Regions from separate parts of the Microbacterium sp. PA5 genome, predicted to be linked through region 1. Evidence: predicted binding sites of a transcription regulator. Region 1 holds the regulator's gene; each other region holds the start of a gene.
The links. The regulator HrcA, encoded in region 1, represses chaperone genes, less so after heat shock. The targets are predictions, from matches to a motif close to TTNGCACTCGNNNNNNNCGAGTGCNAA.

Region 1 (3,539 bases):
GGGGAGGAGTCGTTCCTGCTCGAGTGGACCGACAGCGACGAGGTGTGGTTCACGGTGCGGGCGTTCGATCGGCCGGTCGCGGCGCTCTACCGTCTGGTGCCCGCGCTGGTGAAGCGTCGGCGTCGTGAGCTGTTCCAGGGCTACCTCCGCGCGTTGTCTCCGCTGTTCACCACGCCCGCCTGATGGGCTCCGCCCTTCCGCTCGGAGAGCCCGCACCGCTCGACGGTGCGCTTCCCGCCGACATCACGGTCTCGCCGGACACCGCCTTCGGCGTCTACCTCCACGTTCCCTTCTGCCGCGTGCGCTGCGGGTACTGCGACTTCAACACCTACACGGCGACCGAGCTGCGGGGCGCGCGCCAAGACGCCTACGCCGACGAGGTGCTCCGTGAGATCGATCTGTCGGCCGCGGTGCTCGCGGCGCGCGGACCGCTCCGGCCGGCCACCACGGTCTTCTTCGGCGGCGGCACCCCGACCCTCCTCCCCGGCGGCGACCTCGCGCGGATGCTCAACGGCGTGCGCACCCGCTTCGGGCTCGCCCCCGGCGCCGAGGTGACCGTCGAGGCGAACCCCGACACCGTGACGCCGGAGCTGGCGGTGCAGCTGCGCGACGCGGGCGTGACGCGTCTGTCGATCGGCATGCAGTCGTCCGTGCCGCACGTTCTGGCCGCGCTCGATCGCACGCACGACCCGGTCAACGTCCGCACCGCCGTGGAGGCGGCCCGCGGTGCCGGGCTCGACGTCAGCCTCGACCTCATCTACGGAGCCCCCGGGGAGAGCCTCGACGACTGGCGTCGGTCGCTGACGGCGGCGATCGCGCTCTCGCCCGACCACGTGTCCGCCTACGCGCTGATCATCGAGGAGGGCACCAAGCTCGAGCGCCAGATCCGCCGCGGCGAGGTGACCGCGCCCGACGACGACCTGCAGGCCGACATGTACGAGCTCGCCGACACTCTCCTCGGCGAGGCCGGCTACGCCTGGTACGAGGTGTCGAACTGGGCGCGCGACCCGTCGCAGCGCTCGCGCCACAACCTCGCGTACTGGCAGGGCGCGGACTGGTGGGGCTACGGTCCGGGGGCCCACAGCCACGTCGGCGGGCTGCGCTGGTGGAACGTCAAGCATCCGGCGGCCTACGCCCAGCGGCTCGCGTCGCACACCTCGCCCGCGGCGGGCCGGGAGCGCCCCGACGAGGCGGCGCGGCGTCTCGAGAGCGTGCTGCTGCGGTCGCGGATCTCCGAGGGACTGGCGGTGTCGGAGGTGAGCGGCCAGGGGCGCCGCGCGGTGGCGTCGCTCATCGCCGACGGGCTGATCGACGGAGCCGCGGCGGTGCACGGCCGCATCGTGCTGACGTTGCGCGGACGACTCCTCGCCGACGCCGTCGTGCGCGCCCTGACCGTCTGAGCGGTAGAATTGGCACTCAGCGAAGGCGAGTGCCAGCACCCGGACGGCGAGAGGAGTGACGATGGTTTCGGAACGCGGACTTCAAGTCCTCCGTGCGATCGTGCAGGACTACGTCGACACGAACGAGCCCGTCGGCAGCAAGTCCATCGTCGATCGGCACCAGTTCGGCGTCTCGGCGGCCACGATCCGCAACGACATGGCGCTGCTCGAGGACGAGGAGCTCATCACCGCGCCCCACACGTCGTCGGGGCGCGTGCCGACCGACAAGGGCTACCGCGTCTTCGTCGACCATCTCGCGGAGCTCCGGCCCCTCACCGGCGCGCAGCGCTCCGCCATCGCGTCGTTCCTCGACGGTCCGGTCGATCTCGACGACCTGCTGGTGCGCACCGTCCGCTCGCTCACGCAGCTGACCGGTCAAGTCGCCATCGTCCAGTACCCCTCGTTCGCGCGAGCGAACGTGTCCCACGTCGAGTTCGTCCACCTCGGCGCCTCGCGCGTGGTCGTGATCGTCGTCACCGACACCGGCCGCGTGTCGCAGCGCCTCGCCTTCCTGCGCGACGAGCTGTCCGAGTCCGACGTGACGCGGGTGAAGTCCGACATCGCCGCACTCGTGACCGGCAAGAGCGTGCGCGACGGGGCGCAGGCGGTGGCGGAGTTCCTCGCCGGCCCCGCCGCGGGCGACCGTCTCGACCAGGCGCTGCGGACCGTCGCGCTGATCGTGGCGGAGGAGCTCGAGGAGTTCCGCCAGGACAAGCTCGTGATGGCCGGCAGCGCGACCCTCGCCCGCAGGGAGTCGGATTTCCGCGGCAGCATCTACCCGCTGCTCGAGGCCATCGAGGAGCAGGTGACGCTGCTGCGGCTCATGGGGGAGATGGTCGCCGACGAGCACGGCCTCGCCGCGAGCATCGGCCGCGAGAACGAGCCCTTCGGTCTTCCCGAGGCATCGGTGATCGCCGGCGACTACGACGCCACGGGCACCCGGGCCCGCGTCGGCGTCCTCGGCCCGACCCGCATGGACTATCCCACCAATCTCGCGGCGGTCCGCGCCGTCGCGCATTATCTGAGCCGGCTGCTGGACGAGGACGACACGTCCCGCTGACGGATCCGGACGACCGCGCCCGCACGGGCAGGAAGGCGAAAGTGGCTGACCACTACGAGGTGCTCGGAGTGTCGCGAGAGGCGACGCCCGACGAGATCAAGAAGGCGTACCGCCGGCTGGCGCGCGAACTCCACCCCGACGTGAACCCCGGCGAGGACGCGTCGGAGCGATTCAAGCTCGTCACGCACGCCTACGACGTGCTGAGCGATCCGGAGCAGCGCCAGCGCTACGACCTGGGCGGCGACGGCAGCCCGTTCGGCGGGGGCGCCGGCGGGTTCGGCGGGTTCGGCGATGTCTTCGAGGCCTTCTTCGGAGGGGGCGGCAGCCGCGGCGGCCGGCCGCGGTCGCGCCGCGAACGCGGACAGGACGCGCTGGTGCGGGTGACCCTCGACCTCGGCGACGTCGTGTTCGGCGCCCACCGCGACGTCGAGGTGGACACCGCCGTACTGTGCGAGACCTGCCAGGGCTCCTGCTGCCAGCCGGGCACCCAGCCGGTCACCTGCGACATCTGCCACGGATCGGGCAACGTCCAGCGCACCGTGCGCAGCCTCCTCGGCAACGTCGTGACCTCCCAGCCCTGCACGACCTGCCAGGGTTACGGCACGACCATCCCGTACCCGTGCGGCACGTGCGCGGGTCAGGGACGCGTCCGCGCTCGTCGGACGGTCTCGGTCGACATCCCCGCCGGCGTGGAGACGGGGCTGCGGCTCCAGCTCCCCGGGTCGGGGGAGGTCGGCCCCGCCGGCGGCCCCAACGGCGACCTGTATCTCGAGGTCACCGTGACGCCGCACGAGGTGTTCAGCCGCGACGGCGACGACGTGCTCGCAACTCTCGAGGTCTCGATGCCCGACGCCATCCTCGGCACCGAGACGACCATCGAGGCGCTGGACGGACCGGTCGACCTCGAGATCCGCCCGGGCGTGCAGGCGGGCGACGTGCTGACCATCAAGGGCCGCGGGATCACGCCGCTGCGCGGCGGGCAGCGCGGCGACCTGCGGGTCGGAGTCCACGTGGTGACCCCGACGCGCCTGGATGCGAAG
Region 2 (3,539 bases), 980 kb from region 1:
ATCCTCGCGCTGATCTTCTCGCTGCTGGTGGGCTGGGGCTTCCTCGTCGGCCTCGTGGGCGCAGGGCTCGCCGTGGTCGCCCTGCGCCGGCCGTGGGAGAGCCGGGGCGTCGCCGTGTGGGCGCTGTGCCTGAGCCTGCTCTCCCTGGTCTACAGCGCCGGCTGGCTCTGGTGGGCCTCCACGCAGGGACCGCTCTTCGGCTGAGCGTCAGACCCGGTCGGCGAGCAGTGCCACCCGGCTGCCGTCGACCCTCGTCAGCAGGAGGGTCGCGGAGTCATCGCCCGCGAGCTTCAGCTTCGGACGCAGCGCGGCCGGATCCACGTCGACGCCGCGCTTCTTGATCTCCAGCGTGCCGATGCCCCGCTCGCGCAGGGCGCGGCCGAGCCGCTTCACGTCGAAGGGCAGCTGTTCGCGGACGCGGAAGGACTGGACGAGCGGGCTCGTGAGCTCGGCGTCGGAGGTCAGGTAGGCGATGCCGTCGGCGAGCATCCCCGCGTCGAGCCGTCTGGCGACCTCGCCGATGAGCCGCGCCCGGATGACCGAGCCGGCCGGCTCGTGCACGTAGGCGCCGAGAGCGCGCACCGGCTCGTCGTCGGCGTCTGCGGGCGCGGTCAGCTCGTGCGCGGCGTCGCCCTGCACCACCAGGGCCGCACGGGAGACGCCCGGTCGGGCGAGGATCCCCGACCAGAGCACCAGCTCGATCGTGGACCCGTCGACGGTGATCCACTGCGCCTCGACGCCGGCGGGAATCGCCGCGCGGTCGAGCCCGGGTCCGAGCTTGATGCCCACCGGCATCCGCGCCGCGAGGTCCAGGGCCCACTCCAGCGACGGCGTCCAGTCCTCGGGACGGGTGCGCCGGGTCTCACCGTGGCCCGCGGACCGGCGCGCGGGGTCGAGCCAGACGGCGTCGATGCCGGAGAGGTCGGTCTCCTCGGCGCGGGCGTGGCGCACGACGGCCGCGCCGCCGAAGGGCGCGAGGTTGTAGGCGGCGATCGCGGCGGTGACCTCGTCGGCGTCGACGGCGAGCACATCGAGTCCGATGCCGGCCAGGCCCAGGGCGTCGCCGCCGATCCCGCAGCCGAGGTCCGCGACGCGGGCGACGCCGGCGTCGCGGAAGCGCCCCGCGTGGCGAGCGGCCATCGAGAGCCGTGACGCCTGCTCGAGTCCGGCGCGGGTGAAGAGCATGCGGGCGGCGAACGGGCCGAACTTCGCGCCCGCGCGGGTGCGCAGACGCGCCTGCCCCACCACGGCGGACACCAGCTCCGGGGCGATGCCTGCGGCGCGCAGCCGCGAGACCGCGGCGGCCACGTCGGCCGTGGAGTCGACCGGACCGAGGTCGTCGAGGAGGCGCAGTGCCTGAGGAGTCAGGAGGGTCGCGAGCTCGGCGTGGTCCACCCGGCAAGCCTACGTGCGCGCCCGACCCCGCGCGGAGGCGGCTGGCACTCGCGTTGCACGAGTGCCAGCGGCGCTCTACACTTGGCGTTAGCACTCGAAGTGTGCGGGTGCTAACGAGTCTTGAAGCACAGACCCCTGAAGCAAGAAAGAGGTAGACCGTGTCGGTTTCCATCAAGCCGCTCGAGGACCGCATCGTCATCAAGCAGGTCGAGGCTGAGCAGGTCACGTCCAGTGGACTGGTCATCCCCGACACCGCGAAGGAGAAGCCCCAGGAGGGCGAGGTCGTCGCGGTGGGCCCGGGTCGCATCGACGACAACGGCAACCGCGTGCCGCTCGACGTCGCCGTCGGCGACCGGGTGATCTACAGCAAGTACGGCGGGACCGAGGTCAAGTTCGGCGGCGACGAGTTCCTCGTCCTGTCCGCGCGCGACGTCCTGGCGGTCGTCGTCCGCTGATCGCAGACGTCTCGAAGGGCCCCGATGCCGACGCATCGGGGCCCTTCGTCGTCGGCGGGGTCCGGGCGTCGTGGCAGGCGGACCGCGACGATCGGCAGGATCCCGTCGACCCTGCCGGGGCTCGGGTGGTCATGACCGTCCTAGGCTTGGACCCATGACACCCCGCTCCTCCGCCACCCGAGACGACGGAGAGCAGGTGCGCGGCGGCGTCCTCGCGTTCATCGCCTACTTCCTCTGGGGCTTCATGCCCCTCTACTTCCTGACGCTCGTCCCCACCGGGCCGTGGGAGGTCGTCGCGTGGCGGATCATCCTCTCGCTGGCGTTCTGCGCGATCCTGCTGACGGTGACGCGCACGTGGGCGAAGCTGTGGGCCATCCTGCGCACGCCGCGCCTGGTCGTCTGGACGATCGTGGCGGGACTGCTGATCTACGTGAACTGGCAGGTCTTCCTGATCAGCACGCTGACCGGTCACGTCATCGAGGGCTCGCTCGGATACTTCATCAACCCGATCGTCACCGTGCTCCTCGGCGTGCTGGTGCTCGGCGAGCGGCTGCGGATCGCCCAGTGGGTCGCCATCGGGATCTCCGTGCTGGCCGTCGTCGTGATCGTCGTCGGCTACGGCGCCTTTCCGTGGATCGCCCTCACCCTCGCCGCGAGCTTCGGCGCCTACGGTCTCGTCAAGAAGCAGATCGGCCCGAGCGTCGACGCCATCAGCGGACTCACCCTGGAGTCGCTGTGGCTCCTTCCGGTCGCCCTCGTCCAGCTCGTGGTGGTCGCCACCACCACCGGGCTGACCATGGGGCAGGCCGGTGCCGGGCACACGCTCCTGCTGCTCCTGGCCGGAGCGGTCACGGCCACGCCCCTGCTGTTCTTCGCGGCGGGCGCCCGCCGGGCGCCGCTGACGGTCATCGGACTGCTCCAGTTCGTCGCCCCGATCCTGCAGTTCATCACGGGTGCCTGGATCATGGGAGAGCCCATGCCCCTGGAGCGCTGGATCGGCTTCGGGCTCGTCTGGCTGGCGCTGGTCGTCCTCATGGCCGACTCGCTCCGGCACGCGCGCCGGCCGGTCGTCGCCGAGCCCTCCTGAGAGCGCTCCCCGCCCGGGAACAGGCGGGAGGAGCGGGTCCGGCGGTGCCGTTATCGCATCGTGACCATGCCGTATCACAGCGTTAACGGATCGCAACATTGGCGACGCGTCGTGGCGATTAGGTTATTCCCAACTGGGACGGCACCCGAGGTCGTCCCTTGTTCATCCATAGCAAGGAGCAACATGACCGTCTTCACACGTTCGCGTGCGGGCAAGGTCCTCGGCGCCATCGCCGTCGCCGGAGCCAGCGCCGTGGTCCTCGCAGGCTGCGCCGGGGGCACCACCCCGACCGAGACCTCGTCCGAGGCGCCCGTCGAGACGCGCGATCTGACCCTCAAGATCGGCACGATCCTCCCGCAGTCGGGCAGCCTGTCCTTCCTCGGCCCGCCCGAGGAGGCCGGTGTCGGTCTCGCCGCCGCGGACATCAACGAGGTCGCCGACACCACGGGTCTCACGATGGACGACATCGTCTGGGGCGACTCGGGCGATGCGACCAACAACGCGTGGCAGACCACCGCTCCCCGCCTCATCCAGGAGGGCGTGTCCGCCGCCATCGGCGCCGCCTCGTCGGGTGTGACGAAGCTCTTCCTCGACGACATGGT
Region 3 (3,539 bases), 650 kb from region 1:
GGTGGTGAGGAAGAGGCCCGCGATGGACGCCGCGTTCTGCAGCGCCGAGCGCGTCACCTTCACCGGGTCGTTGATGCCGGCAGCCAGCATGTCGACGTACTCGCCGGTCGCGGCGTTGAGGCCCTGGCCCGCGGGGAGCTCGGCGACCTTGTTCGCGACGACACCCGGCTCGAGGCCGGCGTTCAGGGCGATCTGCTTCAGCGGCGCCTCGATGGCGACCTTGACGATGTTCGCACCGGTCGCCTCGTCGCCCGTGAGCTCGAGACCGGCGAACGCCTTCTTGCCGGCCTGGATGAGGGCCACGCCACCACCGGGGACGATGCCCTCCTCGACGGCCGCCTTCGCGTTGCGGACGGCGTCCTCGATGCGGTGCTTGCGCTCCTTGAGCTCGACCTCGGTGGCCGCGCCCGCCTTGATGACGGCCACGCCGCCGGCGAGCTTGGCGAGGCGCTCCTGGAGCTTCTCGCGGTCGTAGTCGCTGTCGGTGTTGTCGATCTCGCGCTTGATCTGGGTCACGCGACCCTCGATCTGCGCCGAGTCGCCGGCACCCTCGACGATCGTGGTCTCGTCCTTGGTGACGATGACCTTGCGGGCACGACCGAGCAGGTCGAGCGTCGCGTTCTCGAGCTTGAGGCCGACCTCCTCGGTGACGACCTGGCCGCCGGTGAGGATCGCGATGTCCTGCAGCTGCGCCTTGCGGCGGTCGCCGAAGCCGGGGGCCTTGACGGCGACCGACTTGAAGATGCCGCGGATCTTGTTCAGCACGAGGGTCGCGAGGGCCTCACCCTCGACGTCCTCGGCGATGATGACGAGCTCCTTGCCGTCCTGGATCACCTTGTCGACGATCGGCAGGAGGTCCTTGATGTTGGAGATCTTCTGGTTCGCGATGAGGATGTACGGGTCCTCGAAGACCGCCTCCTGGCGCTCCGGGTCCGTGACGAAGTAGGGGTTGATGTAGCCCTTGTCGAAGCGCATGCCCTCGGTGAGCTCGAGCTCGGTGCCGAAGGTCTGCGACTCCTCGACGGTGACGACGCCCTCCTTGCCGACCTTGTCGATCGCCTCGGCGATGAGCTCGCCGATCTCGGGGTCGCCGGCGGAGATGGATGCCGTGGCGGCGATCTCCTCCTTGGTCTCGACCTCCTTGGCGTCTTCGAGCAGCTGGGCGGTGATGGCGGCGACGGCCTTCTCGATGCCCTTCTTGAGCGAGATGGGGTCGGCGCCGGCGGCGACGTTGCGCAGGCCCTCGCGCACGAGCGCCTGGGCGAGGACGGTGGCGGTGGTGGTGCCGTCACCCGCGACGTCGTCGGTCTTCTTGGCGACCTCCTTGACGAGCTCCGCGCCGATCTTCTCGTACGGGTCGTCCAGCTCGATCTCCTTGGCGATCGAGACGCCGTCGTTGGTGATCGTGGGGGCGCCCCACTTCTTCTCGAGCACGACGTTGCGACCGCGGGGGCCGAGCGTCACCTTGACGGCGTCGGCCAGGATGTTGAGGCCGCGCTCGAGACCACGGCGGGCCTCCTCGTCGAAAGCGATGATCTTTGCCATGTGTGTGTCGTCCCTCCCGGACGTAGGCGATGTCTTTAGCACTCAACGAGAGCGAGTGCTAAATCATTCTGGCACTCGACCATGGCGAGTGCAAGCCGCCGAGCCGGGCCGCGCCCGGGGTCTAGAGGACGACCTTCACCGATCCGCGTTCCGGGACGAGCTCCACCCAGGTGTTACCCGGAGCCAGCGTCACCACCGCCCCGTCGAGGTCCTTCAGCACGATCGGGGTGTCGCGACTCTTCTTCGACCACGTGACGCGGATCGTGCGGCCGTTCGCCGAGACCGTGCCCTTGCCGGTGCCGATGAGCCGCGTGCGCGGAACGGTGCCGTAGTCGACGGGAACAGTCAGCGTCACCACGTTGCTCGCCCGCAGCTGTCCGCCCTCGGCGGAGCGGTCCTTCACGCCGTCCTGCCACCGGAGGTACCGCTGGGACTCGCCGTTCCAGCGCCAGGTGCGCTCGGACTGGGACGAGAAGACGATGTCGAGCCCCCGCGTCTTCCGGCCGTTCGCGCCGGCGGACGATGCCGCTGCGCTCTCCGCATACGCGAACTGCGCTGTGGGCGGATCGATCTTCTTGTAGGCGGCGCGCAGCTCCTGTGCCCGCACGACCACGTTGTGCGGCGCGCGCTTCGCAGACGATCGGAACATGTACCGGTCGTCCTTGCCGCCGTGGATGGACGTGTGGAGATCGGTCGCACGGATCATGTCGACGAACTTCCGCTTGCCGCCGGAGAAGGCGATGATCCCGCCGAGGGGCCCCACGATCTCCGGGTCCATGGGCCGGATGCTGCGGATCGGACCGATCTCCTTCGGCACATCCGAGAACCAGACGGCGACGTACCGCGTGATGCCGCCTTCGACGAGCTCCTCGAACACGATGTCCGTGTGCTCGAGCCCCCACTGCGGGCGCGCGTCCCAGTGGTTGTCGATCTTCGCGGCGAGCGCCGGGCCGGTGATCTCGGCCAGCGGCACCTCGGTCCCCCGCAGCGGCGATGCGCCGGTCGTGGGCGTGGGCGTCGGAGTCGGGGTCGGCGTGGGTGTCGGCGTGGCGGTGGCGGACGGCGTCGGGGACGGCGCGGCCTCGGTCTGAGGCGTGCAGCCGACCAGCGCCGCCGCCGCGAGCGAGAGCGCGGCGAGGGCGGCTGCGGGGCGTGGGGGAAGGTTCACCCGGGCAGGATAGCCGAGCGAGATGACGTCACGCCGTCACGACGCGGACCGACTCGGCCTGCGGGCCCTTCTGCCCGGTGCCGACGGTGAACTCCACCGTCTGGCCCTCTTCGAGCACGCGGAAGCCCGACATGTCGATGTTGGAGTAGTGGACGAACACATCCTGGCCGTCGACGACCGTGATGAAGCCGAAGCCCTTTTCGGCGTTGAACCATTTGACGGTGCCCTGCGTCATGTTTTCTTTCCCGTCATGCGAATCTCGTGAAGCGGTGGAACGTGGCAATGCTAACGACGCGCCCGGCAGCCGATCCGCCGTTCGCGCAACTGTTGACACGGCTGAACCGAAGTCTTCACACGCAGGAAACACGCGCCCGTCCGCGGGCGGAGGAGGTCAGTCCGAGGCGCCCGCGGCGCGGTCCAGTCCGAGGACGATGACGAGCTGCTTCAGTCCCTCGCCGTCCTCGTACGCCTCGCTGAACTCGATGTCCGCGCCGCCGATCGCCTGCGCGAGCCCGCGCGCGGCGCCCTCGTCGTCGGCGGCGGCGTAGAAGACCGTGGTCCGGTCGAAGTCCTGGGAGCCGGCATCGCCGACGGTGACGTCGTTGGCCGACCAGCCGGCGGCGATGACGTCGGCGCTGACGCTCGCTCCCAGCTCCGAATCCGTCGTGGCGTTGAGGATGAGGATCGTGTACGACGTGTCGACCACCGGCTGCGCGGTCGGCCCCGCCGTCGGCATGACGGCGCCGGTGGGTGCCGCGCCGAAGCGACCGCCCGCCCAGAGGGTCCCGACGATGCCCAGTCCGATCAGCACGACGGTGGCCACGGC
Region 4 (3,539 bases), 1.1 Mb from region 1:
CGGATCGCGCGCCGATCGACGACCACGACGTGCCCGAGGACCTCACCGTGGAGGCGAACCGCCGGCGCGGGATCCGCCGCTTCCTTCTGACGGCGACCGCGCTCGGCTCCCTCTTCAAGGCGAACGCCTCGATCTCGGGTGCGGAGGGCGGCTGCCAGGCCGAGGTCGGCTCGGCCTGCGCGATGGCGGCCGGAGGGCTGACCGCGGTGATGGGCGGCACGAACCGTCAGATCGAGAACGCCGCCGAGATCGCGATGGAGCACCACCTCGGGCTCACCTGCGATCCCGTCGGCGGCCTCGTGCAGATCCCGTGCATCGAGCGGAACGCGATCGCCGCCTCGACGGCCGTGACCGCCGCGCGCCTGGCGCTCCGCGGCGACGGCAGCCACTACGTGTCCCTCGACGCGGTGGTCGAGACCATGCGCCAGACCGGCATCGACATGTCGCACAAGTACAAGGAGACGAGCGAAGGCGGTCTCGCCGTCAACGTCATCGAGTGCTGACGCTGCGCGCTCGCCCGTGCTCCGCTCGCGAAGGTGACGCAAAAGCGCCCCTCCGCGCCGCGGAACTGCTCGTTCGCGCCACCTTCTTCACCGATGCCGCCCCAGCGCGGCGCGCACCAGCTCGACCGCCCGGCCCTGGCGGAGGTGCGACGACGTGACGCGCACCACCTCCCAGCCGGCGGCGGCATAGGCGGCGTACTTCTCGAGGTCGCGGTTCCACTGGGTCCGGCTCGTGCGGTGATGGTCGCCCTCGATCTCGACCACCACGCGGTGCTCGCGATAGACGAACTCCGAGATGCCCAGCAGGCGTCCCGACGCGTCGCGCATCTCGACGTCGAGCTCGGCCGGCGGCAGCCCCGCGTCGGCGGCGTCGAGCCGGAAGAGCGTCTCGAGCGGCGACATGCTCCCTTCCCGGATGAGGGGGAGCGCGGTGCGCAGCCGCGCGATGCCGCGGCGCGGCCCGGCGTCCAGGGCGGAGCCGAGCTGAGCACGCGTGGCGAGACGGGCGTCGGGGTGCGGGACGCCGGAGCGTCCGCGGGGGATGCGCACGATCGCGTCGCCGAGGACGACGAGCTCCCGCACCGAGAGCTCGCGCCCGAGCATCGCCCAGGTCGACGCGGGGCTGCCGAGCGGCAGGCCCTCGCACTCGCGGACCCTCACGAGGTGCCCCTCGACTTTCACCCCGCGCACGCCCCGCCCGCGCGGTGCGCGCGCCGGCGCGATGACACCGACGTCCAGGTCGTCGCCGGGGTCGAGGGGGAGTCCGTAGAGGATCGCCGCCGTGCGACCGGTGAAGAAGGCGGACGCCGTGAGGAGCGGCGCGTAGGCGCGGGCCCGTCGCCATTCGCGTTCTCGTGCGCGTCGCCCCCGAGCGAAGGGGTCGTCGGGGTCGTCCGCAGGCGCCGGGCCCGATCGAACCCGCACGCCGTGAAAAGGCGCGTGGAGATCGCTCGCCCCGAGGCGGGCGCGGGAGACACCCCGTTCGAGGCCTGCGCGGGTGCGGAACACCTCGCCCAGCGAGTCGGGAAGCGGCGCAGGTCGTCGCGGCATCCCTCACCCTCCCGCCAGTTCCGCCCCCGTCCCGCCCCCTCCCCACCCCCACTTCCCCTCGCGCCCCACGCTCGCCCTGGGGAGGAGCCCCCACACGCCCGACGGCCTCGCGGATGTGGCGCAAAGGCGCCCCTCCGCGCCGCGAAACCCCCCATTCGCGCCACCTTCCGCGCCCCCTCGACGGCGAGCGGTGGAGGCGGTGTTCGCTGGGCGAGAACCGTTGGCACTCTCGGGGGGCGAGTGCTAATCTGGAGGCACTTGAGCCGATGTGACTCAAGTTTGAGACCACAACATCACACGCACAGAAAAGGAGAGAACCATGGCCACGTATGACCCGTTCCGTGACCTCGACCGCCTCGCGTCGAGCCTCTTCGACTCACGCCGCGGGCCCCGCCGCATGCCGATGGACCTGTACCGCGACGGCGACCACTACGTCCTGTCCGCCGACCTGCCGGGCATCGACCCGGGATCGGTCGACATCGACGTCGACGGTCAGCTGCTGACGATCCGGGCCGAGCGCACGCTCGCCGCCGGCGAGGGGGTCAAGTGGATCACGCGCGAGCGTGAGGCCGCCAGCTTCCTGCGTCAGCTGAACCTCGGTCAGGGCATCGACAACGAAGGCATCGCCGCGACCTACAGCAACGGCGTGCTCACCGTCACCATCCCCGTGAGCGAGAAGGCCAAGCCCCGCAAGGTGGAGGTCGTCGCCGACGGCGCCGCGCCCACCATCCGCGCCCACGAGGGTGCGGAGGAGCCGCAGCCCATCGAGCAGTAGCGCTCCGCTGCACACCCCGCCAGACCGCCCCGTCGCCCGCCGACCGGGGCGGTCTGCTGCGTCCAGGGCTATGATCGGCTCACCCGAACGGAACGTCAGCGAGGACGCCCGATGACCGAGACCGCCGCGCTGCGCAGGCATCCCTGTCTGGGGCGTGCCTGATGGAGCGCGAGCTGGTCGCGCCCGTCTCCCTCACTGCGGCGGACGGCCGGCTCAACGCCGACGCCATCGGCTTCGCGCGGCGTCCGCTCGTCGACACCGCCGGGGTCGACGGACGGCGGGGCTGGGGGCGCACCAAGCGGTGGGAGTACTGGAACGTCATCACGCCCACCCACATCGTCGCTCTCACGGTGTCGTCGCTGGACTACGCGGCCGTCCACGAGGTGTGGGTGTTCGACCGGGCGACCCGGCGCAGCCGGGGGAGGACCGCCACGGTCATCCCGGCGCACGACGTCGACCTGCCGCCGTCCCTCGGAGACGGGGCCGCGATCGCCCGGGCCCGGGACCTCGCGATCTCGGTGACGCCCGGGACCGAGTCGTGGCGGCTGTTCGCCGAGATCCCCGACGCCTCCTTCGACATCACCGTCGTCCGCCCGCCCGGCCACGAGTGCCTCGCGGTGGTCGTGCCGTGGTCCCGGCGGCGGTTCCAGTACACGGTCAAGGACGTCGCGCTGCCGGCCTCGGGCACCGTCGTCGTCGACGGCGTCGAGCACCCGGTGCCCGCCGGCTCGTGGGCGGTGCTCGACCACGGCCGGGGACGGTGGCCGTACGACGTGCGGTGGAACTGGGGCGCCGGCGCCGGGGTCAGCGGCGACCGCGTGGTCGGCCTGCAGGTGGGCGGGAGGTGGACCGCGGGGACCGGATCGACCGAGAACGGCGTGCTCGTCGACGGCATCCTCCACAAGATCTCGGAGGAGCTGCGCTGGGACTACGACCTCGCGCATCCGCTCCGGCCGTGGCGCGTGCGCGGCGGGGGCCTCGACGCCACGCTGACGCCGTTCCACGACAAGCACTCCGCCCGGAATCTCGGCATCCTGTCGGCGCGCACCCACCAGTGCTTCGGGGTGTGGGAGGGATCGTTCGAGGGGATGGCGTTCGAGGGGATCGAGGGCTTCGCCGAGGACGTCCACAACCGATGGTGAACCGCGGCGCCGCCGCCGGTGACCTAGGCTGACGCCATGGCCGAGCACGCCGTCCCGCCGCCGCGACGT

Region 2: groES (co-chaperone GroES) is a predicted target of HrcA. The motif match lies at 1,437-1,463, and genes of this name have one in related genera.
Region 3: groL (chaperonin GroEL) is a predicted target of HrcA. The motif match lies at 1,581-1,607, and genes of this name have one in related genera.
Region 4: ACPWUT_RS12495 (Hsp20/alpha crystallin family protein) is a predicted target of HrcA. The motif match lies at 1,774-1,800, and genes of this name have one in related genera.

What each region holds. Positions count from the first base shown of each region.
Region 1 is NZ_CP187567.1:1,532,261-1,535,799, reverse strand. Features, by position in the region: gene ACPWUT_RS07155 (DUF1990 family protein) at 1-183, shown strand, start outside; gene hemW (radical SAM family heme chaperone HemW) at 183-1,400, shown strand; gene hrcA (heat-inducible transcriptional repressor HrcA) at 1,462-2,499, shown strand; gene dnaJ (molecular chaperone DnaJ) at 2,541-3,539, shown strand, end outside.
Region 2 is NZ_CP187567.1:553,953-557,491, forward strand. Features, by position in the region: gene ACPWUT_RS02575 (hypothetical protein) at 1-204, shown strand, start outside; gene ACPWUT_RS02580 (THUMP-like domain-containing protein) at 208-1,395, opposite strand; gene groES (co-chaperone GroES) at 1,554-1,850, shown strand; gene rarD (EamA family transporter RarD) at 2,005-2,937, shown strand; gene ACPWUT_RS02595 (ABC transporter substrate-binding protein) at 3,121-3,539, shown strand, end outside.
Region 3 is NZ_CP187567.1:2,182,807-2,186,345, forward strand. Features, by position in the region: gene groL (chaperonin GroEL) at 1-1,545, opposite strand, end outside; gene ACPWUT_RS10320 (DUF3048 domain-containing protein) at 1,667-2,713, opposite strand; gene ACPWUT_RS10325 (cold-shock protein) at 2,742-2,948, opposite strand; gene ACPWUT_RS10330 (LytR C-terminal domain-containing protein) at 3,105-3,539, opposite strand, start outside.
Region 4 is NZ_CP187567.1:2,630,499-2,634,037, reverse strand. Features, by position in the region: gene ACPWUT_RS12505 (L-serine ammonia-lyase, iron-sulfur-dependent, subunit alpha) at 1-503, shown strand, start outside; gene ACPWUT_RS12500 (DUF559 domain-containing protein) at 591-1,553, opposite strand; gene ACPWUT_RS12495 (Hsp20/alpha crystallin family protein) at 1,873-2,328, shown strand; gene ACPWUT_RS12490 (DUF2804 domain-containing protein) at 2,490-3,470, shown strand; gene ACPWUT_RS12485 (TetR family transcriptional regulator) at 3,507-3,539, shown strand, end outside.